Regions from separate parts of the Arthrobacter sp. V1I7 genome, predicted to be linked through region 3. Evidence: predicted binding sites of a transcription regulator. Region 3 holds the regulator's gene; each other region holds the start of a gene.
The links. Region 3 encodes LexA, which represses DNA repair genes until DNA is damaged. Its sites were predicted from a motif close to TCGAACANNTGTTCGA; they were not measured.
Positions count from the first base shown of each region.

Region 1: the regulator LexA is predicted to act here: its motif matches at 3,222-3,237, upstream of ruvA (Holliday junction branch migration protein RuvA).
Region 2: the regulator LexA is predicted to act here: its motif matches at 4,001-4,016, upstream of QFZ69_RS08575 (DUF6504 family protein).

Region 1 covers NZ_JAUSYS010000001.1:1,838,436-1,847,947, forward strand. The annotation lists gene QFZ69_RS08630 (Mur ligase family protein) at 1-1,044, opposite strand, end outside; gene pdxT (pyridoxal 5'-phosphate synthase glutaminase subunit PdxT) at 1,137-1,838, shown strand; gene QFZ69_RS08640 (YebC/PmpR family DNA-binding transcriptional regulator) at 1,842-2,597, shown strand; gene ruvC (crossover junction endodeoxyribonuclease RuvC) at 2,594-3,184, shown strand; gene ruvA (Holliday junction branch migration protein RuvA) at 3,302-3,955, shown strand; gene ruvB (Holliday junction branch migration DNA helicase RuvB) at 3,948-5,048, shown strand; gene yajC (preprotein translocase subunit YajC) at 5,310-5,717, shown strand; gene secD (protein translocase subunit SecD) at 5,824-7,599, shown strand; gene secF (protein translocase subunit SecF) at 7,600-8,610, shown strand; gene QFZ69_RS08675 (bifunctional (p)ppGpp synthetase/guanosine-3',5'-bis(diphosphate) 3'-pyrophosphohydrolase) at 8,759-9,512, shown strand, end outside.
Region 2 covers NZ_JAUSYS010000001.1:1,819,608-1,829,119, forward strand. The annotation lists gene QFZ69_RS08540 (MBL fold metallo-hydrolase) at 1-432, opposite strand, end outside; gene QFZ69_RS08545 (S-(hydroxymethyl)mycothiol dehydrogenase) at 429-1,514, opposite strand; gene QFZ69_RS08550 (mycoredoxin) at 1,610-1,867, opposite strand; gene QFZ69_RS08555 (SOS response-associated peptidase) at 2,000-2,746, shown strand; gene QFZ69_RS08560 (VOC family protein) at 2,762-3,184, opposite strand; gene QFZ69_RS08565 (chorismate mutase) at 3,199-3,525, shown strand; gene QFZ69_RS08570 (hypothetical protein) at 3,533-3,919, opposite strand; gene QFZ69_RS08575 (DUF6504 family protein) at 4,101-4,433, shown strand; gene QFZ69_RS08580 (DNA polymerase III subunit alpha) at 4,430-7,930, shown strand; gene thrS (threonine--tRNA ligase) at 8,093-9,512, shown strand, end outside.
Region 3 covers NZ_JAUSYS010000001.1:2,945,660-2,955,171, reverse strand. The annotation lists gene QFZ69_RS13605 (ATP-dependent DNA helicase) at 1-1,619, shown strand, start outside; gene lexA (transcriptional repressor LexA) at 1,727-2,476, opposite strand; gene QFZ69_RS13595 (LysM peptidoglycan-binding domain-containing protein) at 2,847-3,302, shown strand; gene QFZ69_RS13590 (histidinol-phosphate transaminase) at 3,403-4,521, shown strand; gene hisB (imidazoleglycerol-phosphate dehydratase HisB) at 4,591-5,217, shown strand; gene hisH (imidazole glycerol phosphate synthase subunit HisH) at 5,214-5,984, shown strand; gene QFZ69_RS13575 (hypothetical protein) at 5,985-6,143, shown strand; partial or broken gene priA (bifunctional 1-(5-phosphoribosyl)-5-((5-phosphoribosylamino)methylideneamino)imidazole-4-carboxamide isomerase/phosphoribosylanthranilate isomerase PriA) at 6,200-6,948, shown strand; gene QFZ69_RS13565 (SseB family protein) at 6,962-7,894, shown strand; gene QFZ69_RS13560 (MFS transporter) at 7,955-9,322, shown strand; gene QFZ69_RS13555 (DUF1844 domain-containing protein) at 9,448-9,512, opposite strand, start outside.

The DNA of each region.
Region 1 (9,512 bases), 1.1 Mb from region 3:
GTCCCAGAGCCAGGACATGTCCCGGCCGTCGGCGTAGTTGTCGTTGATCGCGATCATGGTCGCGTAGCCCGCGGCCGGGAAGGACTTCAGGCCCAGCCGGAAGCCGCTCGGGTTCTTCACCAGCACGAGTTCCAGCGGCAGGCCGTCGACCACGAGGCTTTCACCGCGGCCGAATGCCGGCGCCACCCGGGACAGCGCCGCGAGCAGGCCGTCGTTGTCCGGGACGGCTGATGTCCCCTTCACTGCGGTGGCCCGGGCCAGGGTCAGCGCGGCCGCGGCGTTGAAGATGTTGTAGACGCCGCGCAGCTTCATCCCGGTGGTGACGGTGACGCCGTCGTACTCAAAGTCAGCGTCGTCGGGACCCACCCGGCGCAGTACGACGTCGGCGTGCGGCCTTTCCGGCGCCGGCGGGACCGGGCTGCCGGGGGACGCCCGCATCTCGTCATCGTTGGGAAAGGTGCTCAGCAGGGAGTCGTCCAGCCCGAAGTACAGGACCTCGGGCCCGCTGAGGGTGTCCGCGATCCGCGCCACCCGGGGGTCCTCCCGGTTCAGTACGACGGTCCCGGTGGTCCTGGACGCAACGTGCTCCAGGAGCTGCGCGGTTTTATCGATTTCCCCGAAGCGGTCCAGCTGGTCCCGCAGCACATTGAGCAGCAGGCAGTAGCGGGGCGGCACCTGGTTGACGAAGTGCACGGCGTGCGCCTCGTCCAGTTCCAGCACGGCGATGTCGGCGTTAAGCCGGCCGCGCCAGTCCACCTCACCGAGCAGGGCGGCCGCGACGCCGCGGGTGAAGTTGCTGCCGGTGCGGTTGGTGAAGACCTTCAGGCCCTGGCTTTCCAGCAGCTCCACGACCATTTTGGTGGTGGTGGTCTTGCCATTCGTCCCGCTGACGACGGCGACGCCGAGCGGCAGCGTTGACAGTGTCCTCTGCATGAAGCCGGGGTCGATTTTCTCGACCACCAGCCCGGGAAGGGCGGAGCCCCCACCCCTGAGCCGGGAGACCCTGCGGACCAGCTTGCCGAGCGGAACACTGAAGTAAAACATGCTCTGTAATATATCCCAGCGCCGGCATGGAAGCCTGCCGGGCCGCTGTCCGGGTGCAGTTCCGGAAGACCCGGCAGCACTATGCTGGACAAATGACCAAACCCCTTTCTGTGCTTCCGTCCCGCGCGGGTGCAGGCCTGCGGATCGGAGTCCTGGCCCTCCAGGGCGACTTCCGCGAACACCTGCACGCGGTGGAGGAGGCCGGCGCCACCGGCATCGGAGTGCGCCGCCCGTCCGAGCTCGACGGCCTCGACGGCCTCATCATTCCGGGCGGGGAATCGACCACGATTGACAAGCTGTCCAGGATTTTCGAGCTTCGGGACCCGCTCTGTGACCGCATCCAGGGCGGGCTGCCGGTCTACGGATCCTGCGCGGGCATGATCCTGCTGGCCAGGGAGATCACCGATCCGGCCAAGGACCTCGCCGGCAATCCGCAGCAGACCTTCGGCGGCCTGGATATTACCGTCCGCCGCAACGCGTTCGGCCGGCAGCGTGAATCCTTCGAGACGGACCTGGATTTCAAGGGGCTGGAATTCAGCGCCACCGAACACGGCGTGCCCCCGGTCCATGCGGTCTTCATCCGCGGGCCTTGGGTTGAGCGCGTCGGGGACGGCGTGGAAGTCCTCGCCAGGGTGGAACAGTCCCGGGCCGGACACCCCGAGCCGTTGGACGGGACGGCTAGAATTGTTGCTGTGCGTTCCGGCCAGCTGCTGGCGACCTCGTTCCATCCGGAAGTCACGGGGGAGAAGCGTGTGCACCAACTGTTTATTCGAATGATCAGAGGAGAAGCGTAAAGCATGTCAGGCCACTCCAAATGGGCGACGACCAAGCATAAGAAGGCCATCCTCGACAGCCGCCGGGCCAAGTCGTTCGCCAAGCTGATCAAGAACATCGAAGTCGCAGCGCGCATGGGCGGGCCGGACCTCGCCGGCAACCCGAGCCTGGAACTGGCCGTCACCAAGGCCAAGAAGACCTCGGTTCCGGCGGACAACATTGACCGCGCCATCAAGCGCGGCGCCGGCCTCACCGGTGAAGTCGTGGACTACACCGAGATCATGTACGAATGCCGTGGCCCGCAGGGCTCGGCGCTGCTGATCGAATGCCTCACCGACAACAAGAACCGTGCCGCCTCGGAAGTCCGCCTCGCCATCTCCCGTAACGGCGGCACTATCGCGGATCCGGGTTCCGTCAGCTACCTCTTCAGCCGCAAGGGCGTTGTCTCACTGCCGAAGAACGGCCTCAGCGAGGACGACGTCCTGATGGCGGTCCTTGACGCGGGTGCCGAGGAAGTCAAGGACAATGGCGACAGCTTCGAGATCCACTCCGAGCCGACCGACCTGCAGGCCATCCGCGACGCACTCAAGGAAGCCGGCATCGACTACGAGACCGACGAGGCCGAGTTCGTGCCGTCCATGCAGGTGCCGCTGGACCTCGAGGCCGCCAGGAAGTTTCTGAAGCTCGTGGACGCCCTCGAAGAACTCGACGACGTCCAGAACGTTTACAGCAACGCCGACTTCAGCGACGAAGTGCAGGCCGCACTGGAATCCGAGTGACCCTTCGCGTCCTCGGCGTCGATCCGGGCCTCACCCGCTGCGGGATCGGCGTCGTGGACGTCGAGAAGAACCGCCGCGCCACCATGGTGGCGTTCGGCGTCGTCGGTACCTCGCCCGAGGAAAGCCTCGACCAGCGGCTGCTGGTCATCGCCACCTCCATCGATGACTGGCTGGACAAATACGAACCCCACGTCCTCGCCGTCGAACGTGTCTTCTCCCAACTCAATGTCAGCACCGTGATGGGGGTCGCGCAGGCCTCCGGCGTGGTGATTGCCGCCGCCGCGCGCCGCGGGATCCCGGTGGCGCTGCACACGCCGTCCGAGGTCAAGGCCGCCGTCACGGGCAGCGGAACGTCCAACAAGGACGCCGTGACCAAGCTCGTGACCAAGATCCTCCGCCTCGACGCCCCGCCCCGCCCGGCCGATGCCGCCGACGCCCTGGCGCTGGCGATCACGCATGCGTGGCGCGCCGGCAGCGGATCTTCCAACAAGGGCGGCGCAGCCACCTCCGGGCCGGGCAGCCAGTCACTGACGCCGGCCCAGCGCGCCTGGGCTGATGCCGAGGCCAAAGCGCGCCGTGCACGGTGAATGTCAGACTGTGCCGCCGCAGAGCTTGGTAGGGTATTCGTAGATATGTTCGGATAGCCGGGTTCTTCCCGGTTATATTGTCAGCTGTATTTTCGCTGTAAACCCAGGAGCCCGGCTTTGATCAGTTTTCTCCGCGGAACCGTAGCGCACGTCGGCCTGTCCTCGGCAGTGATCGACCTCAACGGGGCCGGCATGAGCGTGAACGCGACCCCGCAGACCCTCAGCAGCCTGAAGGTGGGTGAGGAGGGGAAGCTGTTTACCTCCCTGATCGTCCGGGAGGACTCCCTCACCCTGTTCGGTTTTTCCAGCGACGACGAACGCGAGGTGTTCGACATCCTGCTCAGCGTCAGCGGCGTCGGCCCCCGCCTGGCGCTGGCCGTGCTGGCCGTGCACGAACCCGAGGCCATCCGGGTTGCCGCCCACTCGGGCGACGGCAAGTCCTTCACGAAGGTGCCCGGGATCGGGCCGAAGGTCGCCGGCCGGATCGTGCTGGAGCTGGCCGGCAAGCTGGTCCCGCACGGGACCGGCGGCAGCACCGGAGGCGCAGCCGCCGTCCGGTCCGCCGAAACGGTCTGGAAGCCGCAGGTGGTCGCCGCGATGACCAGCCTTGGCTGGTCCGAAAAGGACGCCACTTCCAGTATCGACAAGTCCCTGGCTGATTCCCCCGGGCTGGCAGAGCAGGGCAATGTGGCGGAAATCCTGCGCGCCACGCTCCGCTGGCTGGGCCAGGACGGCGCCCGCGCCGGGAACAGGGTAGGCGCCCGTGGCTGAACCGTCCCTTGCCGGCGGGGGAGAGGAACCGGAGGAGCGGGTCATCGAGGCCGCGCTGCGGCCCAAGAACCTGCACGACTTCGTGGGCCAGCACCGGGTCCGCAAGCAGCTCTCCCTGGTCCTGGAGGCTTCCCGGATGCGCGGACGCAGCGCGGACCATGTCCTCCTCTCCGGACCTCCCGGGCTGGGCAAGACCACACTCTCCATGATCATCGCGGCCGAAATGAACGCCCCGCTGCGGATCAGCAGCGGTCCGGCCATCCAGCATGCCGGCGACCTTGCCGCGATCCTCTCCTCCCTTTCTGAAGGTGAGGTCCTGTTCCTCGACGAGATCCACCGGATGTCCCGGCCGGCCGAGGAGATGCTCTACATGGCGATGGAGGACTTCCGCGTCGACATCGTCGTGGGCAAGGGTGCCGGTGCCACCGCCATCCCGCTCGAGCTGCCGCCGTTCACCCTGGTCGGTGCCACCACCAGGGCCGGGCTCCTGCCGGGGCCGCTCCGCGACCGCTTCGGCTTCACCGGCCACCTTGAGTTCTATTCGGTGGAGGAGCTCGAACTCGTGCTGCGCCGCTCGGCCGGGCTATTGGACCTCAAGGTCAACTCCGCCGGTTTCAGTGAGATCGCCGGACGGTCCCGGGGCACACCCCGCATCGCCAACCGGCTCCTGCGCCGGGTGCGCGACTGGGCACTGGTGCACGGGATTGAGCAGATCGACGCCCGGGCGGCGTCCGCGGCACTGGACATGTACGAGGTGGACAAACGCGGCCTGGACCGGCTGGACCGTGCCGTCCTCGAAGCATTGATTACGAAGTTCGGCGGCGGACCCGTGGGTCTGTCCACCCTCGCGATCGCCGTCGGCGAGGAGACGGAGACCGTGGAAACAGTCGCCGAGCCGTACCTCGTTCGTGAGGGGCTGCTGGGCCGAACGCCCCGGGGGCGGATCGCCCTCGCTCCCGCCTGGACCCACCTCGGCTATGCGGTGCCTGCCGGGATCTTCGCGCAGGACCCGCTGGAGCTGTTCCAGGCCCCGGACCTCAGCGAAGAGCCCGGTGAGACAGCGGACCCGGAATGGATCCGTAACAGTCAATAACACCTTGCCGGAACGATTTCCCTTTAGACTGGAATAACGCTCGGCACGTTCGGGTCTTTGCTCTGTGGGCGGCAGGTATCTGGCCGCCGCTGGCCGGGCATGGTTTTCTGGCAGGTTGAACTGCCGGACAGTCTGCCCGATGGCCCGGAGTGAAGCGGACGTTGCTGAAACCCAGCTACGCAAGTACAGAACGGAACTATCCCTGTGTTCGGACTAATTTCTGCCCAGACCCAGCCGCAGGCCGGCGGCGGCATCGACATCATGACGATTCTCCTGTTCGTCATGCTCGGACTTTTCATCTTCATGATGTTCCGCCGCAACAAGAAGACGCAGCAGCAGCAGACCCAGCTCCAGTCGAAGTTCGCACCCGGTGTCGAGGTTATGACCAGCTTCGGGCTGTACGGCCGCATCGTGGAAATCGACGAGGAAGAAAACAAAGTCCTGCTCGAGCTCTCCCCGGGCAACACCGCCACCGTGCACCGCCAGGCCGTCACCAAGATCGTTGAGCCGGTTGTTGCAGCCGAGGAGCCTGCCGTTGTTCCGGACGACGCTTCCTCGCTGACCACCGAAACGGTGGACAGCCCCGCGCCGGCCGCTGACGAGCCGCGCAATGAGACACCCGACGAAACCTTGCGCCGCCTCAATGACGAAGGCAAAAAAGACAGCTAGTCTGCCTATCTGAGCTATCCCGCGTAGTAACGGCTGCGGGCATCCGTCGGTGGGGGTCTCCGTACCCGCACCGGCGGTTCCTCCGTAAATAAAAGAAAGATCGACAATGGCACGAACTGGCCCCAAAAACTCAGCCCTCAGGGTGCTGGTCTGGCTTGGCGTTATTCTCGCCGTCCTGACTGCCGTCCTGGCGGGCGGCACGATTGCCGGCCAGGCGAGCTGGGCTCCCAAGCTCGCCCTGGACCTTGAAGGCGGCACCCAGATGATCCTGGCGCCCAAGGTTGAGGGCGGTTCGGACATCAACGAAGAACAGCTCAACCAGGCCGTGGCGATCATCCGTCAGCGTGTGGATGGCTCCGGCGTCGCGGAAGCTGAAATCAGCACGCAGTCCGGCCGCAACGTTGTGGTCAGCCTCCCGGGCACGCCGTCCAAGGAAACCCGTGCGCTGATCCAGGCCTCGGCCGACATGAACTTCCGGCCGGTCCTGCAGGCCGGTCCCGGCGCAGCAGTCCCGGCGGAGTCACGGGCCCCGGCCGAGCAGCTGCCGCAGCCCACTGCGGAGCCGGCCAACGGCAGCGACGAAAACTGGATCACCCCCGAGATCTACCAGCAGTTCGAGGCGCTGGACTGTGACAACCCGGCCCAGGACCAGCAGGAGCGCTCCGACCCGGCCAAGCCGCTGGTCACGTGCGAACCCGCCTCCGCCAACTCTCCGGCCATCAAGTACATTCTTGGCCCCGTTGAAGTGAAGGGCTCGAACATCAAGAGTTCGTCCTTCCAGCTCCAGCGCGGAGCCCAGGGCGCGGTGACCAACGAGTGGGCTGTGAACATCCAGTTCGACGATGAAGGCACCGCGAAGTTCAAGGAAGTCACCGAGCGGCTGTACGAGTTCTACACCGCCGGCGGCGGGCAGACCGGTTCGGACCCGAAGGCCCAGTTCGCCATCGTCCTCGACGACCAGGTCATCTCGGCCCCGCGTTCCCTTGCCGTCATCACCGACGGCCGCCCGCAGATCACCGGCGGGTTCACCGAGGAATCGGCGAAGGCCCTCTCCGACCAGCTGCGGTTCGGTGCCCTGCCGATCAGCTTCGAAATCCAGAGCGAACAGCAGATCTCGGCAACCCTTGGCGGGGAACAGCTCCGCATGGGCATGCTCGCCGGCCTGATCGGGCTGCTGCTCGTGGTGGTCTACTCGCTGTTCCAGTACCGGGCGCTTGGCCTGGTCACTGTCGCCTCACTTGTGGTGGCCGGCGCGCTGACCTATCTGGCCATCGCCATCCTGGGCTGGACCGAGAACTACCGGTTGTCCCTCGCCGGCGTGGCAGGCATCATCGTTGCCATCGGCCAGACGGCGGACTCGTTCATCGTCTACTTCGAACGCATCCGTGACGAGCTCCGTGAAGGCCGTGGCCTCGTATCCGCGGTGGAGAACGGCTGGAAGCGCGCCAAGCGCACCGTCCTGGCGTCCAAGGCTGTGAATCTGCTCGCCGCCCTGGTGCTGTACTTCGTGGCGGTCGGCAACGTCCGCGGCTTCGCGTTCACCCTCGGTCTCACCGCGATCGCGGACCTTATCGTCGTCTTCATGTTCACCCACCCGACCCTGAAACTGCTGGCCCGCACCAAGTTCTTCGGTGAAGGCCACAGGTTCTCCGGGCTCGACCCGAAGCGCCTCGGCGCAGTTCCGCTGTACCGGGGAGCCGGCCGGATCCGCACTCCGGAGGACAGGCCCACGGTGGCGGTCCGTGCCAAGAACACCGGCGCCGCGGCCGAAGCCGAGCGCCGGATGACGATTGCGGAGCGCCGCCTCGCGGAACGTCAGGAACAGGAAAAGCAGGGCCAGCTCGCTGGTTCCTCCAAGAGCGCGTCCAAGGAGGGCAAGTAAATGGCCAGCTTCTCTAATTTCGGTAACGAGCTGTACACGGGCAAACGCTCGTACGATTTTGTCGGCTCCAAGAAGATCTGGTTCCTGATCGCTGCGGTCGCCGTGGCGGTCTCGATCCTGCTCCCGGTCGCCAAGGGCGGCTTCAACCTCGGCATCGAATTCCGGGGCGGGTCCGAATTCACCGTTTCGAATGTGGTGACCACGGATCCGGCGGTCGGCGAGAGGGCTGTCGAGGAAGTTGTTTCCGGCAGCGTCCCGCGCGTGGCGAACGTCGCCGGTAACACGATGCGCATCCAGACGGACAAACTCACGGACGACGAGACGCTGCAGATCAGGGAAGGCCTCACCCAGGCCTACGGCGTCACCGAGAACGAGGTGACGTCCACGTTCATCGGCCCCACCTGGGGTGCTGATGTTACCAGGCAGGCACTGTTGGGCCTGGTCATCTTCGTCGCCTTTGCCGCCGTGCTGATGGCGCTGTATTTCCGCACCTGGAAGATGTCGCTGTCAGCGATTGCCGGCATGCTCGTGACGATGTTCATCACGGCCGGCGTCTACGCCCTCAGTGATTTCGAGGTGACGCCGTCGGCCATCATCGGATTCCTGACGGTTCTCAGCTACTCGCTGTACGACACCGTGGTGGTGTTCGACAAGATCCGTGAAAACACCGACGACCTGCAGGCCTCCACGCGCCGGACCTTCGGTGAGGAAGTCAACCTTGCGGTCAACCAGACGCTGGTCCGCTCCATCAACACGATGATGGTGGCCATCCTGCCCGTCGGCGCGATCCTCTTCATCGGTGCCGGGCTCCTGGGTGCCGGAACGCTGCGGGACCTCTCGCTGGCGCTGTTCGTGGGCATCCTGATCGGAACGGCCGCGACGATCTTCATTGCCGCACCGCTCTACGCGTGGCTGCGCCAGAACGAACCTGATCTGGTCAAGCAGGCCAAGCGTGTTGAGCAGCGCCGGGCCGAGACTGCCGCCAAGAGCGCGCAGCCGGCCACGGCCTAGCCTGCGGCGGATCCGCCAGGTGCGGTCCGACGGGCCGGAGAACGTCATCCGTGACGCTCTCCGGCCCGTCGCCGTATCCGGCTCGGTTATCGAAGTATCCTGCCGCGGAATAGACTTGAGTAATTAACGGGTTGTGAGGGGTGCTTCATTGGAAGAACGTTCGACGCCGGTGCAGGCGGCACCAGCGGATAAGAGTGCCGGCCAGGCTTCACATACTGGCCTGGTGGCTCCTGTGCGCGCAGAGCCAGCCGTCCCGGTCGACAGCCCGGGGGCCCGGCCCACGTTCCCCGGCCGCCGTGAACGCACCCGGTCCCGGCTCGCCCGGTTGACGGGGCGCGGCGCCCCCGCGTATTCGCCCATCCTCGAGCCGTTGTTGCGCACCGTCCGCGCCAACAACCCTAAAGAGGACTTCGACCTCATCCAGCGCGCCTTCGTCGTGGCGGAGCGCTGCCACCGCGGTCAGAAGCGCAAGAGCGGCGACCCCTACATCACCCACCCTGTGGCGGTGGCCACCATCCTCGCCGAGCTGGGCCTCAGCGGCACCACCCTGGCCGCGGCGCTGCTGCATGACACCGTAGAGGACACCTCCTACACCCTGGCGGACCTCAAGGCCGAGTTCGGGCCCGAAGTTGCAATGCTGGTTGATGGCGTCACCAAGCTGGACAAGGTCAGCTTCGGCGAGGCCGCCCAGTCCGAAACGGTCCGCAAGATGGTCGTGGCCATGGCCAAGGACATCCGCGTGCTGATGATCAAGCTCGCTGACCGGCTGCACAACGCCCGCACCTGGCGCTTCGTCTCGGCGGAGTCCTCCGCCCGGAAGGCCCGGGAAACCCTGGAAATCTTCGCGCCGCTGGCCCACCGGCTCGGCATGAACACGATCAAATGGGAGCTGGAGGACCTGT
Region 2 (9,512 bases), 1.1 Mb from region 3:
GTGCAGGTAGAAGCAGGTGGAGCCGGGTGAATGCCCCGGCGTGTGCAGCGCCACGAGCCGGGCTCCGGCGACGTCGAAGGTGTCCCCGTCCGCGATGGCGTGCTCCGGTTCGGTGCCGGGGAACACGCGCTCCCAGAGCATCCAGTCCTCGCGGTTGAGGTACACCGGAGCTCCGACCCGGTCACGGACCTCGCCGACGGCACTGATGTGGTCATCGTGGCCATGAGTCAGGAGGACGGCGGTGACCCTGCGGCCCGCGACGGCGGCCTCCACCGCGGCCGGATCGTGCGCCGGGTCGATGATCAGGCATTCCTCGTCGTTGCCGACGATCCAGACGTTGTTATCGACATCCCAGGTGCCGCCGTCGAGCGAAAACGTGCCCGAGGTGACCAGCCGATCGATCCGCACGGTGCCCCCGGTTCCGGCGCTCACAGTTCGACGACCGAGCGCAGCACGGAGCCGGCGTGCATCTTGTCGAACGCTTCCTCGATCTGGTCGATGGTGATCCGTTCGGTGACGAAGGCATCGAGATCCAGCTTGCCCTGCCGGTAGAGGCTGATGAGCATCGGGAAGTCGCGTGAGGGCAGGCAGTCGCCGTACCAGGAGGACTTCAGCGAGCCGCCGCGGCCGAAAACGTCCAGGAGCGGCAGCTCCAGGGTCATCTCCGGGCTGGGGACCCCCACCAGCACCACGGTGCCGGCGAGGTCGCGGGCGTAAAACGCCTGCTTGTACGTCTCGGGGCGGCCGACGGCGTCGATCACGACGTCGGCGCCGAAACCGCCGGTCAGTTCACGGATCGCCTCGACCGGGTCGACCTCGGAGGAGTCAACGGTGTGGGTTGCGCCCAGTTCCTTGGCCCGGGCCAGCTTCTTGGCGTCGATGTCCACCGCAATCACGGTGGTGGCGCCGGCGAGCGCGGCGCCGGCGACGGCCGCCGTGCCCACTCCGCCGCAGCCGATGACCGCCACGGAATCGCCGAGCGAGACGTTTCCGGTGTTGATGGCGGCGCCGAGGCCGGCCATGACGCCGCAGCCCAGCAGGCCGACGGCGGCCGGGTCGGCGTCGGAGTCGACCTTCGTGCACTGGCCGGCGGCAACGAGGGTCTTTTCGGCGAAGGCGCCGATGCCCAGCGCGCCCGTGAGTTCGGTGCCGTCCTCCAGCGTCATCTTCTGCGTGGCGTTGTGGGTGTTGAAGCAGTACTGCGGTTTGCCGCGTCGGCAGGACCGGCATTCGCCGCAGACGGCACGCCAGTTCAGCACCACCCGGTCGCCGGGGGCCACCTCGGTGACGTCGGGTCCGACGGCGCTGACAACGCCGGTAGCCTCATGGCCCAGCAGGAACGGGAAGTCGTCGTTGATGCCCCCGAGCTTGTAGTGCAAATCGGTGTGGCAGACGCCGCTGGTGAGGATATCCACCAGCGCCTCGCCGGGTCCGGGATCGGGGACCAGGATGGTCTCCACCGTGACGGGGGCTCCCTTGGAGCGGGCTACTACGCCTTTGACTTTGTGGACCATGAGAATCTCCCTCTTGCGCGTCGCAACACGCGGTAAGGCGCGGCCCCTGAGGGGCCGCGCCGTCGTGGTTGAAGTCGTGCGTAAACCTGGTGGTTCTAGGCGGCGAGCCGGTTCTTGACCTCTGCCGCGGAAGGGTTGGTGGCTGCGGTGCCGTCCGGGAACAGCACGGTGGGGACGGTGCGGTTGCCGCCGTTGAGCTTCTCCACGAGATCGGCGGTGCCATCAACTTCTTCGATGTTAATCTCCGTGTACCCGATGCCCTGAGCGTCCAGTTGCTTCTTCAGGCGGTTGCAGTACCCGCACCAGGTGGTTGAAAACATGGTGATGGTGCCGGATTCGGGGGTGAAGTCCACGAAGTTCTCCTCAAAGCTGGTTGACGGTGCTGGTTGAGCGCCGGTTGCCGACACAAGTCGGACGTCACTCCCAATAACCGTAACCCGCGGCCCGCTATTCCCGCTGAGCCGGCGCGATGGCATGCTGGTGCCATGTGCGGACGCTATGTGATGGCCCGGGCCGTCGGAGACCTGTTGGCCGAGTTCGACGCCGGGCTCGAGGAGGAGATCGCCATCCCGCCGTCGTGGAATGTGGCCCCGACGGCAGACGTGCCCATCCTCCTGGAACGGCTGGTGGACGGCGAGCCGGTCCGCCAGCTGCACATTGCGCGCTGGGGCCTGGTGCCATCCTGGGCGAAGGACCCGGGCATCGGCTCGAAGATGATCAACGCACGCAGCGAAAGCGTGTTGGAGAAACCTGCTTTCCGGAAGGCCACGCGCTCCCGGCGCTGTGCCGTCCCGGCCGACGGCTATTACGAATGGAAGGGTGAGGGGCGCAGCAAACAGCCCTATTACGTGCACCCGAAGGATGGGCGCCCCATTGTCTTCGCCGGCCTCTATGAATGGTGGAAAGACCCGTCAAAGGCCGACGACGACCCGGAGCGCTGGATGCTCTCGACCTCGATCATGACTACAGACTCGCCGCCGGAAGGTTACGCCGGGGGGATGCTGGCGGAACTGACCGCGCTGCATGACAGGGTTCCACTGCCGATGGACCGCGAGACCATGCAGACGTGGCTGGACCCGCAGGCCGACGATGCCCCCGCCCTGGTGGGGCTGGTCCGGGCGGGGGCGCACGACGTCGCGGAGGGCTGGACCATTGACGCCGTGGGCACCGCCGTCGGGAACGTGAAGAACGACTCCCCGGAGCTCATCCAGCCGGTAGGAAGCCTGTTCTAAGTCAGAAGGCGAGCGTCAGAGCGTTACCCTGCCGCCGGCGTCGACCGCCCAGGTGGGATTGAAGGCGACCTCCCAGCGGTAGCCGTCAGGATCGGCAAAGTAGCCGGTATAGCCACCCCAGGGCTGGGTCTTGGCCCCGGCGACGATGATGGCACCGGCCGTCTCGGCGTCCGCCATCACCCCGTCGACCTCCACGGCACTGCCCAGGTTGTGGCTCAGCGTGATGCACGGAATGCCCGCCGGGGGATCGGTGGCCGCTTCGGACTGCATCTGCCCCGCATCCCAGAGCGAAAGGACCAGGCCGTGGTTGGCCTGGATGAAGAGCACTTCACCCGGGGCTTCCCGGTGGACGGGCCAACCGAGGCCGTCAACATAAAAGCGGCGGGAGGCGTCAACACTGCGGACACCCAGTGAAATTAGGTCGACTCGTGGCTGCATATTTCGATACTGTCATGCACATGTCCACAAATCACGCAGACGACAAGACCAGCCAGGCCGACCGGGAACAGCTCGCCGCCGTGCGGGTTGCAGTCGATGAGGTGGATGAGCAGATTGTGTCCCTGATCGGACGCCGGGAACGGCTCATCCGGATCGCCGGCACCCTCAAGGCTGACAGCGCCGAAGTGCGGGCGCCGGGGCGGGTGGAGCGTGTCATCGAACACGTCCGGGCCACGGCCGAACACAAAGACATCGACGTCGACCTGGTTGAAAAGACGTACCGGGCCATGATCGATGCCTTCATCACGCTGGAGCTGGAAGTCTACAAGGCCAGCTCCTAGCGGAGGCTTAGAGCGACTCTTCCACCGGAACGTTGGCCTGGTAGTCCCGGCCGTCACAGTCGCTGAAGGCGGTCATGAGGTGTCCTTTGGGGAGGCCGAGCACCGTCTCTATGGGGAAGCTGCCGGTGATGGAGTTGCCGGAGTGCTCCACGCCCTTGAGGTCGAAATTCTCTTCAGTTCCGTCGTGGTTGAAGTAGTAGAAGGAAATGGCCTCGCCGTTCATGAACTCAATCCCCAGCCTGCGTTGGTGGGAATAGTCCGGTTCGGCGGCTAGAAGGCCTACCACGAAGGCGCCCTGGCCTGGGATATTTCCGTCTATATCGAACTTCGCCACCAAGGCGGTGTCCTTGGCGGCGATGCTGACGTGCTTCAGGAGTGCGTTATGGGAGCTCATGGCTCAATCCTGCTACCTGTGCAGGCGTCCGTCCACCCCCGATCTAGGTTTTGTCCCGGCCCCGGCGTAGACTGGAACTGTTCGAAGATATATTCGAATAGCTGCCGGATGGTTTTAGCTACCGGGGTTTTACCGGTGGTTTTACTGGTGGGTTCTTACAGGGGTTGGTCCGGGAGGCACTTTGGGCATGTTCAGCGAGTCGGTTGACGTTGTCTGTACCCCTTCCGGAGTCCCGTTAAAGCTGGACTGGGCCGGCCGTCAGTACAGTGTCTGCGCCGAGCCGGTCCGCTGGTATGAGCGGCGCCAATGGTGGGCCGAAGAACAGCGGGCCCCGCTGGGGAGCGGCCCCGGGCTGGTGGACCATGAGATCTGGCGGGTCCAGGTACGCCGGTCCGGGTTCCCGGATCCGGAAACCCTCACCCTTGACCTGACCCGTCATGTCGGCAGCGGCCGCTGGCGGCTGTTGCGGATCCACGACGCACTGCTTCCTTTCCGGAAGCCCGAATCAGCATGAGCTTCACCCATCTCCACGTCTCCACCGCCTTCAGCGCCCACTACGGGGTTTCCTGGCCGGATGAACTGGCCGCCGCCGCTGCGGCCGACGGCGCCACCGCGCTTGCCTGCACGGACCGCGACGGCCTGTACGGGACGGTCAAGCACCTGAAGGCCTGCATGGCCGCGGGACTGGATCCGGTCGTCGGGGTGGACCTTGCGGTCTTTGACGACGACGGCGATCTCCGCACCCAGGTGGGCGGACGTGTCCTGGTCCTGGCCCACGGGCACAACAACGGCGCCGGCTACCGGGCACTGTGCCGGCTGATCTCCGACGCGCATGCGCGCACCACCGGCAAGGCCGGGGGAGCGGTGCCCGTCGCCGTAACCCGGGCGGAACTGGCCTCCCGGACCCTTCACCCGGAAACCCTGCAACCGGTCCTGACCGTCCTGATCGGGCCGGACTCCGACGTCGGACGGGAGATGGGCGGCCGGCGCTACCTGCGCCCCCGCACCCTGTTCAAACGCTGGCTGGACGCCATGCCGCCGGGGACGCTCGCCGCCGAGGTGGTCACGCAGCTCAGCCCGCCCGGCGAGCCGCTGAGCACCGCCCACGCGGTGCGGATGCTCAAACTCGCCGCGGAGCACGGCGTGCCCGCCGTGCTGAGCAATGCCGTGCGCTACGCCGCCGAGGACGGGGCCGCCACGGCCGATGTGCTGGACTCGGCCCGGACCCTGAAGTCGCTGCCGGAGCTTTCCGCCGCCCCGCTGCTTCAGCCCAACGGGCAGGGCTGGCTCAAATCGGCGGCGCAGATGCTGCAGCTGGGCAAAGAGATCATGCAGGCGGCGGGATACGGTACCGCGGACCTGAAACGGCTGATGGCCCAGACCGAGGCGCTCGCGGACCGTTGCCGGATGGACCCAGTCCGCGACATGGGGTGGAAGCAGCCGGTGGTTCCGGAGGCTTCCGTGATCGGAATCGCCGGGGATCCCCTCGTCGAGCTCAGCCAGCGGTGCGAGGCAGGTATCAACCGCCGCTTCCCCGGAATCGTTGGGAAAGCCGCCGAGCAACTGCGCAGCCGGCTCGAACACGAGCTGCGGATCATCGACAGCCTGGGCTTCGCATCCTATTTCCTCACCGTCGCCGAGGTCTCCCGGATGATCCTGGACCTGGGCGTCCGGGCCGCCGCCCGGGGATCCGGGGCTTCCAGCCTGGTCAACTACCTGATCGACGTCAGCCAGGTGAACCCCCTCCAGCACGACCTCATCTTCGAACGCTTCCTGTCCCGGGACCGTGCCACCTTGCCGGATATCGACATCGACGTCGAAAGCGCCGAACGGCACAACGTCTACCGGAAGATCTTTGAGCGCTTCGGCTCCGAACGCGTCACGCTGATGAGCATGCAGAACGGCTACCGCGCTCGCGGTGCCGTGCGGGATGCCGGACTGGCGTTGGGCATGGAGGAAGGCGAAATCGGGGATATTGCCAAGCAGCTGTGGCGGTTCTCTGCCCGCAACTTCCGTGAGGCGCTCGAGGAGAAACCGGAGCTGAAGGAATTCGCCGGCCGGGTGGAACAACGGGACTTCAACGGAAACCAGCAACTGGATCTGCTGGTGGACCTCACCGAGCGGCTGGACCGGCTCCCGCGCCACATCTCCATGCACCCGTGCGGCGTCATTCTCGGCGATGCCACCCTGCTGGACCGCACCCCGGTCCAGCCCAGCGGCCTGGGCCTGCCGATGAGCCAGTTCGACAAGCACGACATGGACCCCATGGGCATGCTCAAACTCGATGTGCTGGGGGTCCGGATGCAGAGCGCCATGGCGTTCGCCGTCCGCGAGGTCATCCGGCTGCATCCGTCCAAGGCCGAGGTGGTGGCGGCCGGGGCGCATCCGGCCGGTCCGGACGGTACGGGACCCGATTACATTTCCGCGGACGGCCATATTGACCTGAACACCGTACCGCTCGATGACGAACCGACGTACGAGCTGATCCGCAGCACCCACACCCTGGGTTGTTTCCAGATCGAATCCCCGGGACAGCGCGAGCTCATCGGCAAACTGGCGCCCCGGGAATTCAACGACCTCATCATCGACATCTCGCTGTTCCGCCCGGGGCCGATGAAGTCGGACATGGTGCGGCCCTTCCTGGAGCACCGGCACGGCTTCGCGCCGGAGGTCTATCCGCACCCGGATCTCAAACCGGTCCTCAAGGAGACGCACGGCGTCACCGTGTTCCACGAGCAGATCCTGAAGACCTTCGACGTGATGACCGGCTGCGGGCTGGCGCGGGCCGATGAATTCCGCCGGGCCTTGGGCAACGAGGTCCTGGAAGGCAGGGTCGAGGAGTTTTTCCGGAAGGAGGCCCGGGCCCGGAAGTACAGCCCCGAGGTGGTTGACAAGGTCTGGGGGACGCTGAAGGCCTTCGGGAGCTTCGGTTTCTGCAAGGCCCACGGGGCTGCCTTTGCCGTGCCCACCTACCAGTCGGCCTGGCTCAAGACCCACCACCCGGAGGCGTTCCTCGCCGGGCTGTGGGAGCACGATCCCGGGATGTATCCCAAGCGACTCCTGGTCGCGGAGGCCCGGCGGCTGGGGATCCCGATCCTGCCCCTGGACATCAACCTGAGCCGGGCCGAGTACCGGGTGGAGCGCGTGGCAGCCGGCCCCGACCGCGGCAAACTGGGCATCAGGCTGAGCCTGAACGGCATTTACGGCCTTTCCGGCACCGAGCTGAAGCGGATCGTGGCGGGACAGCCCTATGACTCCCTCGCGGACCTGCGCGCCCGGTCCCGGCTGAGTAAGCCGAGCATCCAGCGGCTGGCCCAGCTGGGGGCCTTCGATTCCCTGCACCGGGCGTCGGGGAATTCCGGCAACCGCGCTGACCTGGTCCAGCACCTGCAGAGCCTGCAGGGCCGCCCCCAGCGGAAAGGGACCGAGGTGATCGACGGCCAGCTGTCCCTGCCGCTGGGCGACGTCGAACTCAGCAACCTGAAGGCCGCCCTCCCGGCCCCGACCCTGGTGGACACCGTCCGGGCGGAACTGGATCTGATGGCCGTGGACGTCAGCGACCACCTGATGTCCAGCCACCGGCCGTTACTAAACCGGCTGGGTGTCACCACGGCCGACAAGCTGCTGGGGCTGCGCAACGGCACCGAGGTGCTGGTGGCCGGCGTCCGGATCGCCACCCAGACCCCGCCGATGCGCGGCGGCCGCCGGGTGGTGTTCATCAGCATCGACGACGGCACGGGCTGCGTGGATTCGGTCTTCTTCCATGAGGCCCAGGAGCAGGCAGGAGCCTTGCTGTTCGGCACCCGGCTGCTGCTGATCCGGGGGACCACCCGGCGGACCGGCCCGCGGGGGATCAGCATCAGCGCCAGCATGGCCTGGGACCTCAGCAACACCGGGACCCTGCCGTTCCCGGAGCCGGCCCCCGGCCTGCCCGCCTGCCGGGAACCGGAGCCCCCGGGCGCGCTGGACGGGATCACCCGGAATCTGGCCATCACCGGGCTGGGCAGCTGAAGACCCGGTCTCCGCCGCTCTCCAGGCGGCAACCGGGCGGCAACCGCCACGCCGCCGGCGGCGTTGGTTGGCCTCCGGAGAAACCGATAGCATGGACGAGGCTGGCTGTGGTCCCCGTACGCCACAAGCTACGAAGCCTTAACTTTGAAATAGGAGACACCCGTGTCAGATGCCCAGCAGATCACCCTTCTCGTCGATGGCGAAGAGACCAAGGTGACTATCGGGACCACCGGCGCGGAACTCTTCTTTGAGCGCCGCGACGTCGTTGTGGCCCGCATCAATGGCGAGCTGAAGGACCTTGACCAGCCGCTGCCCGAGGACGCCACGGTCGAGGCCGTCACCATCGATTCCCCGGACGGCCTCAACGTCCTGCGCCACTCCACCGCCCACGTCATGGCCCAGGCCGTGCAGCAGCTGCGCCCTGACGCCAAGCTCGGCATCGGCCCGTACATCACCGACGGCTTCTACTTCGACTTCGACGTCGAGGAGCCGTTCACCCCGGAAGACCTGAAGACCCTGGAAAAGATGATGCTCAAGATCATCAACCAGAACCAGAAATTCGTCCGCCGCGTCGTCAGCGAGGACGAGGCCCGCGAAGCCATGAAGAACGAGCCCTACAAGCTCGAACTGCTGGGCAGGAAGAACGACGCCGCCGACGCCGGTGAAGGTGTCAACGTCGAGGTCGGCGCCGGAGACATCACCATCTACGACAACGTGGACCGCAAGAGCGGGGACAGCATCTGGTGCGACCTGTGCCGTGGCCCCCACCTGCCCAACACCAAGCTCATCTCCAACGCGTTCGCCCTGACCAGGTCCTCGGCCGCCTACTGGCTGGGCAACCAGAACAACCAGCAGCTGCAGCGCATCTACGGCACCGCCTGGCCCACCAAGGACGCCCTCAAGGCCTACCAGGAGCGCATCGCCGAGGCCGAACGCCGCGACCACCGCAAACTGGGCGCTGAGCTGGACCTGTTCTCCTTCCCGGACGAGCTGGGTTCGGGCCTGCCGGTGTTCCACCCCAAAGGCGGCATCATCCGTAAGGCGATGGAGGACTACTCCCGCCAGCGCCACGTGGATGCCGGCTACGACTTCGTCTACACCCCGCACATCACGAAGGGACACCTCTACGAGGTCTCCGGCCACCTGGACTGGTACAAGGAGGGCATGTTCCCGGCGATGCACATCGACGCGGAACTGAACGAGGACGGCACCGTGCGCAAGCCCGGCCAGGACTACTACCTGAAGCCGATGAACTGCCCCATGCACAACCTGATCTTCCGGTCCCGCGGACGGTCCTACCGCGAACTGCCGCTGCGGCTGTTCGAATTCGGCTCCGTCTACCGCTACGAGAAATCCGGCGTCGTGCACGGCCTCACCCGGGTACGCGGCATGACCCAGGATGACGCCCACATCTACTGCACCCGTGACCAGATGAAGGACGAGCTCACCAGCACGCTGAACTTCGTGCTGGGCCTGCTCAAGGACTACGGCCTGGACGACTTCTACCTGGAACTCTCCACCAGGAACGAAGACAAGTTCGTGGGCGACGACGCCGCCTGGGACGAAGCCACCCGCACCCTCG
Region 3 (9,512 bases):
GGGAGGACACGTCCGTGCCGCACTTCGCCGCGGCGATGGGCGGCCCGTCCTCCCAGCTTGGCAAGGAAGTCGTCCGGCTTCGGGAATGGGCCGAGGAGACCACCACCGGGGACCGCGACGAGCTTATGCCCGGCGTGACGGACCGTGCCTGGCGCCAGGTCTCCGTCACTTCCATGGAATGCCTCGGCTCGCAGAAATGCCCCCTCGCGGCCGAATGCTTCAGTGAACTGGCCCGGCAGAACGCCGCCGACGCCGACGTCGTCGTCACCAACCACGCCATGCTGGCCGTCAGCGCCTTCGAAGGCCTCGCCGTGCTGCCCGAGTACGACGTCGTGGTGGTGGACGAGGCGCACGAACTTCAGGACCGCGTCACCGGCGCGGTGTCCGGCCAGCTCTCAGTGGCGATGGTGCATGTCGCCGCGTCCGGCGCCCGGAAGCACACCGCCATCACCGTGGACGCCCTCAACAACGCCGCTTCCAACCTTGAACTGGCCATTGAAGGCGTCCCCAGCGGGTTGATGCCCAACGGCCTCAACAGCGAGCAGCTGGACTGCGTGGACCAGCTGCGTGACGCCTGCCGGGCCGCGCTCTCCGATTCCAAGGGCGACAGCGCCAACACCGCCGACGGCGGGCGTCAGCTCGCGCGCTCCCGCCTCATGGTCATCCTGGAACTCTGCGAGCGGCTCCTTGCCGCCCGGGAAAACCGCGAGGTGGTCTGGTTCTCCCGGAACAGCACCTTCGACCCCGCCCAGGGGTATTCCCAGCCGGACGAGACGGCACCTGCCCTGATCAACGTGGCCCCGCTGAGCGTCGCCGGACGGCTCCGCGAGGGACTCTTCGCGGAGCACACGGTCATCCTGACCTCGGCCACCCTGGCGATCGGCTCGGCTTTCGAACCGGCCGCCGGCGGCCTCGGCCTGGTCGGCCCCGGCGCGCCCAGCTGGACCGGAGTCGACGTCGGCTCGCCTTTCGAGTACCCCAAGCAGGGCATCCTCTACGTCGCCAAGCACCTGCCCAAACCCGGTCGAGGCACTTCCCCGGAAGCACTCGACGAGCTTGAAAAACTGATCCGCGCTTCCGGCGGCGGGGCCCTGTGCCTCTTCTCATCCCGGCGCGCTGCCGAGGAGGCCGCCGAAGCGATGCGACGCCGGCTGGACATGAGCATCCTGTGCCAGGGGGATTCGACCATGACGGCGCTCGTGCGCCAGTTCGCCGATGAACCGGACACCTGCCTCTTCGGCACCATGTCCCTGTGGCAGGGCGTCGACGTCCCCGGGGACTCCTGCCGGCTCGTGGTCATCGACAGGATCCCGTTTCCCAGGCCGGATGACCCGCTCATGACGGCGCGCTCCCGGGCCGTGGCCCAGTCCGGCGGCAACGGCTTCATGAGTGTTTCGGCCACCCACGCCGCGATCCGGCTGGCCCAGGGGGCCGGCCGGCTGATCCGCACGACGACGGACAAGGGCGTGGTGGCGGTGCTGGACTCACGGCTGTCCACGGAACGTTACGGCGGATTCCTCCGGGCAGCCCTGCCGCCGTTCTGGCCGACCACCGATCCGGCAGTCGCCGTCGCGGCACTGGCACGGCTCTCCCAGGCGTCGGCCCAGGCCGTCAGGTAGGGCAGGGGAGTAGGGCGGGGGCCTGGTACGCAAAGGTCCGCGTCCGGATGCCGGCGCGGACCATTGCTTCAGGCATTGGCGATCCCAGGTGTTCCTGACCGCAGCTGTCAGAGGGAGCGCAGGACCGAGACGACCTTGCCCATGATGACGGCGTGGTCGCCGAGGATCGGCTCGTATTGCGTGTTCTGCGGCAACAACCAGGTGTGGCCGTCGCGCTGGCGGAAGGTCTTTACGGTCGCTTCGTCGTCGAGCAGCGCGGCAACAATGTCACCGTTGACGGCGTCGCCCTGCCTGCGCACGACCACCCAGTCGCCGTCGCAGATGGCGGCATCGATCATCGAGTCGCCCGCCACCCTCAGCATGAAGAGCTCTCCGTGGCCCACCAGTTGGCGCGGCAACGGCATCACGTCCTCCACGACCTGGTCCGCGAGGATCGGACCGCCGGCCGCGATGCGGCCCACGAGCGGCACCATCGCGGTATCCGTGGCGCTGGCAAGCTCCGAGACGGAGAGCCCGCCGACGGCACGCAGACCGCTGGACTTCTCCACTCCGGACACCTTTATGCTGCCCTCATCCAGGGTCAGCGGCATGAGGACCTCCATGGCGCGCGGCCGCTTGGGATCGCGGCGCAGGTAGCCGAGCTTCTCCAGCTGGGAAAGCTGATGGGTCACGCTGGACAGGCTCGCCAGACCGACAATGTCGCCAATCTCGCGCATTGAAGGCGGGTAGCCGTTGTCCGCCACCGAACGCTGGATGGTTTCCAGGATTTTCTTCTGCCGGACGGTGAGGCTCTTGGGCGGCCTGGCTGACTGCGGGCTCCGCTGCGATGCCCTGCCGCCGGTGGCTTGTGCTGCCATATGTGCCATTGCCTTTCATTCCGCCCGGCTGCCGTGGCTGCAGCTACCGGGACCCTCCGGCCTGAATGTCAGACCCTGCTGATCAACTACTGATGATCGGCTGCAGAAGTGTTGTCCTGTTCCTCAAACGTAGGCCAGCCATGCAGCTTTTTCAAACATTTGTTCTAGCGAGTCTCGACAATGTTCGTTATTAGGTGCTAAAACTGGACAGGAGAAGTTCGAATATGTGTTCGAATGTCGCTGGTCCGGATGAAAGCTCCGGTTTCGATCCCAGCAGGGCGTTCGGGTCTACGTTCGAAGGTTAAGCCGGTTGGCGGCAGGTACGTGGAGTACGCCGGGCGGCACAGTATGGTCCAGGAGGGCTCAGTTCATGTCAGCTTCAAGCGCGTTTCACGACACTTTTGGCCGGAACGCATCCGGCGAATACGGCCGCCCCGTTCCCGCCGCTTCGGACGGCCGCACGGCTTCGGCCGGCGGCACCGCTTCGGCCGGCCGCGCGGGCGGTGCCCGGCCGGCGCCGCTGCGGTTGACCCGTCGGGGACGGTTCGTCTTCTTCGGCCTGCCGCTGATCCTGTTGGCCGCATTTGTCCTGTCGTTCAGCGGCTTCTTGAACGCTCCCGCCAAAGCCTCAGAATCGGCTGCGGAGCTGTCACTGACTCCGACCGTCTCCGTTACGGTGCAACCCGGAGATTCGCTGTGGGCCATCGCCGGATCCGTCGCACCTGAACGCGACCCCCGCGACGTGGTCGCCGACATCGTCCAGCTCAACAACCTTGAGGCCGCCCGCGTGCTGCCCGGGCAGACGCTGTTCGTCCCGGCCAAGTAGCGCTCCGGCCCAGGCGCTGCCCGCCGGTTCGAGGGGCGGAAGCCCGGGCGCCGGGCGTCACAGTTTCAGGCCCCGCCGCAGCCTCACTTAAACTAGGCCAGTGACTGACCAGTTAGAGCGCCTGAACCGACTTCCCCTCCGGACCAATCTGCGGGGCATGATCCCCTATGGGGCGCCCCAGCTGGACGTCCCCATCCTGCTCAACGTCAACGAGAACACGCACGGCGTCCCCGCAGACGTCCGCGCAGCCATCTCCGGGGCCGTGACGGAGGCTGCGGCCGGCCTGAACCGGTACCCGGACCGCGAGTTCACCGAACTGCGCAAAGCCCTGGCGGAGTACCTCGGCCACGGACTTGGCGCGGACAGCATCTGGGCAGCCAACGGCTCCAACGAGGTACTCCAGCAGATTCTCCAGGCGTTCGGCGGGCCGGGACGCGCCGCCCTGGGCTTTCCGCCCACATACTCCATGTACCCCCTGCTCGCCGCGGGGACGGACACGGAGTACATCGCGGGGCTGCGGGCGGACGGCTACGGCCTGAGTGCAGAATCGGCTGCCCGCCAGGTCCGAGAACTTCAGCCGAACATCGTCTTCCTGTGCTCCCCGAACAATCCCACCGGCACGGACCTCGGCCTCGACGTCGTGGAGGCAGTGTACGAGGCGGGGGAGGCCAGCCAGACCATCGTGATCGTCGACGAGGCCTACCACGAGTTCGCCCACGACGGAACGCCGAGCGCACTGACGTTGCTGCCGGGCCGGGAACGTCTGATCGTCTCGCGCACCATGAGCAAGGCCTTCGCCCTCGCCGGCGCCCGCCTGGGCTATATGGCGGCAGCCCCGGAAGTAACGGACGCCCTTCGGCTGGTCCGGCTTCCGTACCACCTCTCCGCCATCACGCAGGCAACCGCCCTCGCCGCGCTGCACCACCGCGTTGCGCTCATGGCCGACGTTGAGGACATCAAGCGCCAGCGGGACAGGATCGTCTCCGAACTGCAGCGGATGGGGCTCAAGCCCGCCGCCTCGGATTCGAACTTCGTCTTCTTCGGCGGTCTCGCGAACCCGCACTCTGTCTGGCAGGGGCTGCTGGACGCCGGGGTACTCATCCGCGACGTCGGTATTCCCGGCCACCTGCGTGTCACGGCCGGCACTGAGACGGAAACCACAGCCTTCCTTGAGGCCCTCGAACGGATCCTGAGCGGCCCGACGAACCAGCGGGCCTAGACTTAACTTCGGGACAAGAACGTCGCCAGAACGCCCAGCACCGCCTTCATCACCAAAGGACACCCCCACATGAGCAACACCGGATCAACTGCTGCCGAGGGCCGGACCGCACGCATGGAACGGACCACCAGCGAGTCATCCGTGCTGGTCGAGATCAACCTGGACGGTACCGGCGTCTCGGAGATCAGCACGTCGGTTCCCTTCTATGACCATATGCTGACGGCGTTGAGCAAGCACTCCCTGATCGACATGACGGTCAAGGCGACGGGCGATACGCACATCGATGTGCACCACACCGTCGAGGACGTCGCCATTACCTTCGGCGAGGTGCTGCGCACGGCACTGGGCAACAAGGCCGGCATCCGCCGCTTCGGTGAGGCGACGGTCCCCCTGGACGAAGCCCTGGCGCACGCCGTCGTCGACGTCTCCGGCCGGCCCTACCTCGTCCACGCCGGCGAACCGGCAGGCCAGGAGTACCACCTGATCGGCGGACACTTCACCGGGTCCCTGACCCGGCACGTCTTCGAGGCCATCACCTTGCACGCCGGGATCTGCCTGCACATGAACGTCACGGCCGGCCGGGACCCCCACCACATCGTCGAAGCCCAGTTCAAGGCCTTCGCCCGTGCGCTGCGTTCCGCCGTCGAACCGGATCCCCGCGTTGAAGGCATCCCGTCCACCAAGGGTGCACTGTGACCGGCCCGGTGGTGCAGGACGGCGCCGTCGTCAACCCCGATGCCGGCCGGAAGCCCGCCTCCCCGGAGGGCAAGCCCACCGTGACGGTGCTGGACTACGGCTCCGGCAACATCCGGTCTGCGGTCCGTGCGCTGGAGCGCGCCGGCGCCGAGGTCATCCTCAGCGCCAAGCCGGAAGACGTACTGAACGCCGACGGCCTGGTGGTTCCCGGCGTGGGCGCCTTCGAGACCGTCATGAACGAGCTCAAGGCGGTGGACGGAATTCGGATGATCGGACGCCGCGTCGCCGGCGGCCGTCCCGTGCTCGCTATCTGCGTTGGCCTGCAGGTCCTCTTCGAAGCGGGCGTGGAACACGGCACCGAGGCGCCCGGCATGGGGGAATGGCCCGGCAAGGTGGAGCTCCTGCCTGCCGAAGTGGTTCCGCACATGGGCTGGAACACGGTGTCCGTTCCCGACGGCTCCAGGCTCTTTGCCGGCGTTGAGAACGAGCGCTTTTACTTCGTGCACTCCTACGGCGTGCAGGAGTGGGACTTCGATGTCATCCAGCCGCGGATGGCCGCTCCGCTTGTCACCTGGTCCGAACACGGCGCGCCCTTCATTGCGGCCGTCGAAAACGGTCCGCTCTGCGCCACCCAGTTCCACCCGGAGAAGTCAGGCGACGCGGGCGCACGCCTGCTGCGCAACTGGGTCGGGGCCCTGCGCAAGGGGTCTCCGGACGCGGCCGCCCCGGCCGGCGCGCCCGGTACCGGACCGGAACAGACCGCCTAGATGTGGTCCCTGGTCCTGATGGGCCTTGCCGGCCTGCTGGTCGGCGGGGCGCTGTCCTTCCGGCAGCAAAAAAGTCCGCGCTGGATCCAGATCGTGTTCTACGTCCTGGCCGGGATGTCGCTGCTGGCCGCCTATCTTTTGACGCTGCCCGCCGCGTAGCGGCCCCGCAGCTCACCCCGTTCATCCGCGCCACCGAAAGAAGCTGAGGATCCCCGATGACCACCGAAACCCCGCTGCCCGTGCTTGAGCTGCTGCCCGCCGTCGACGTCGTCAACGGTCAGGCCGTGCGCCTCGTGCAAGGCGAAGCAGGCAGCGAAACGAGCTACGGCACCCCGCTGGAGGCGGCCCTCAACTGGCAGCAGCAGGGGGCCGAATGGGTCCACCTCGTGGACCTCGATGCTGCTTTCGGCCGGGGCTCCAACGCCGAGCTGCTCCGCGACGTCGTGGGACGACTCGACATCAAGGTCGAGCTCTCCGGCGGCCTGCGCGACGATGAATCGCTTTGGAGGGCCCTCGACCTGGGCGTCGCCAGGGTCAATCTCGGCACCGCGGCCCTGGAGAACCCGGAGTGGACGTCCCGCGTGATCGAACGCTTCGGCGACAAGATCGCCGTCGGACTGGACGTCCGCGGCACCACCCTGGCCGGCCGCGGCTGGACCAAGGAAGGCGGCGACCTCTGGGAGGTCCTGGGCCGGCTGGAAGAGAGGCCGGCTGTTCCCGCTACGTCGTGACCGACGTGACCAAGGACGGAACGCTGCAGGGTCCCAACGTCGAACTGCTGCGCCAGATGGTGGAAAAGACCGGCAAGCCCGTCGTGGCCTCCGGCGGCATCTCCAGCCTCGACGACCTCAAGGTGCTGCGCTCCCTCGTCCCCCTCGGCGTCGAGGGCGCGATCGTCGGCAAGGCCCTCTACAACGGCAACTTCACGCTGCCTGAGGCTCTCGACGTCGCCGGCCGACGCTAGCCGGACCGCAACGATGGAATCCCAGCTGCCCGGTACCGGCCCGGTGCCCGGCACCAAGGCCGGCGGCAGCGCCGAGCCTCCGCGCCACCTTCCCGGGCACATCGCGGCGGCCCTGGCCGGCGCGGGAGGGGCCACCGACTCGGCAGGCCGGCCGTGGGCCGGGCGGAGCCTGTCCGGGGACGACGCCAGGATCCACAGCTTCGAGGACGACGACGGCACGGCCGACGCCGGCTACCTCGCGGCCCGGGCGGAGCTGCTGTCCGGCGGCGGCGGCGAGGCCGGCATCGTGGCGTCCCTCGCCACCGCGCGGGTCTTCGTGCCGATCCTCGCCCGGCTCGCCGAAGAAGGCGAAGGCGCCGTGGGCGCGGATGGCGGCACGCTGCACGGGGACAAGCAGGCGGACATGGCCCTGGTGACCCTCAAAGCGCCTGACGGGCGGACCGCGATGCCGGTGTTCACAGCGGCCGCCACGCTCCAGGCATGGCACCCCGACGCCAGGCCGGTGGCCGTCTACGCGGCCCGCGCTGCGCTGTCCGCCGTCGCGGAGGGTGCCGAGTTGCTGGTCCTGGACCCGGGTTCCGACTTCACCTTCGTGGTCAGACGGCCCGCCGTCTGGGCCCTTGCGCAGCAGCGGACCTGGACGCCGTCGTACGCCGATCCGGAGCTGGCCCGGAACCTCGGCGAGGCCGCGGTTGGCTTTCCTGCCGTCCGCCGTGTTGAAATTCATCCAGGCAGTGGAGTTGCCTCGCTGAGTGCAGATGGCAGGCAGCTTCCCGGCGGCGGCTCCGGGCCCGAGCTCCGGGTCCTGCTGTACCTGGAAGACGGACTCGACGCCGCCGGCGTCCAGTCCCTCGTGGCCGGCCTCAAAAGTGCCTGGGCACGGAATGAAATGTTTGCTGACCGGGTTGACTCGATCGAGGTCAAGTTGCAGCGCGCAGCACAGTAGCTGACGGCCAGCGGGGGAGACCCTGGTGCTGCCGGGGGCAGTACCAGAAGGATGTGGTCCGTGAATTTCGCCCTTTACCGGGAGCTGCTGTCAGTCCGGCCGATCAGGCGGCTCCTGCTGGTCGGCATGATTGCCCGCATACCGCACTCGGCAGCCGGCGTGCTGTTGACCCTGCACATCGTCCTCACCCTTGGCCAGGGCTATGCGGCTGCCGGGGCCGCGGCTGCCGTGATGACGATCGGCATCGCCGTCGGCGCACCATGGCGCGGCCGGCGCGTCGACACCGTGGGCCTGCGCCGGGCGCTCATCCCGTCCGTCATCGCGGAGGCCGTCATCTGGTCGATCGTGCCGCACCTGTCCTACGAGGCGCTGCTGCCGCTGGTATTCGTGGGCGGGCTGCTGACCCTCCCGATCTTCAGCGTGGTACGCCAGTCCCTCGGCGTCCTGGCCACGGGGGAGCAGCGGCGCACCGCGTTCGCCCTGGACGCAATCTCCACCGAGCTGGTCTTCATGATCGGTCCTGCCGTCGGCGCCCTCGTCGCCACCGCCGGATTCTCGGTCCTGGGCCTGACCATCATCGGCATCGCCACCTCCGTCTCCGGGCTGTTCCTGATGTGGTTCAACCCGCCGACCCGCAGCGCAGAATCTGGCCTTCCGTCGGATGCAGCGTCCGACGCGGCCTTCGAGGCAGGCCAGCAGGAAGCCGCGGAGGCCGCCGTGGTCGCGGCCGCCCCGGCGCACCTGCAGGAAGCTGCCGCCGAGTTCGCCCCGCTCGCCGCCGCAGAACGGCGGCGGCAGGCCCGATCCGGCCTCCGGCACAAGGTCAAACACAACTTTGCCTGGTTCAGCGCCGCGGTGGCAGCCGTCTTCGCCGCCGCGGCCGGGGCCGGAATGGTGCTCAGCGGCACCGACGTAGGCATAGTCGCCGCCCTCGAAACCGGCGGACACCAGGCCGAAATCGGGCTCGTGTTCCTCTTCTGGTGCGGGGCATCTGTCCTGGGCGGCCTGATCTACGGCGCCATGCACCGGCCGATTTCGCCGATCCTCCTGCTGCTTGGCATGTCCGCCCTCACCGTTCCGATGGCCTTTGCGCAAGACACCTGGACCCTGAGCCTGCTCGCGCTCCTGCCGGGCCTGCTGTGCGCGCCGGTGCTGTCGGCTGCCTCCGAGAAGGTCGCCGAACTCGTCGACGAGCGACGCCGTGGCGAGGCGATGGGCTGGTACGGATCCGCGCTCACCGGTGGTGTCGCACTCGGGGCGCCGCTCGCCGGGGTCTTCATCGACGGTGTCGGGCCCTCCGCGGGATTCGTCGCCGTGGGAGTGGGCGGCGTCCTGTTGTGCCTGCTGGGGCTGGGCCTGCAGCGCCGACGCCGGCAGCGGCTCGCCGCCGCAGGCCGGCAGGGGACGGTTGACCCCGGCGCCCGCTGACGACGGCCGCTAACGACGGCGCCCGCTGACGACGGCGCCCTTTAACGGCGGCGGCGGGCGGACCGAGGGGTCCGCCCGCCGCAGCGTCGTGGCTAAGGGTGCAGCCTGACTGGCTGGTCGGCTTCCTAGTTGACGGGGCCGGTGTACTTCTCGCCCGGGCCCTTGCCCGGAGCATCCTGGATGGTGGATT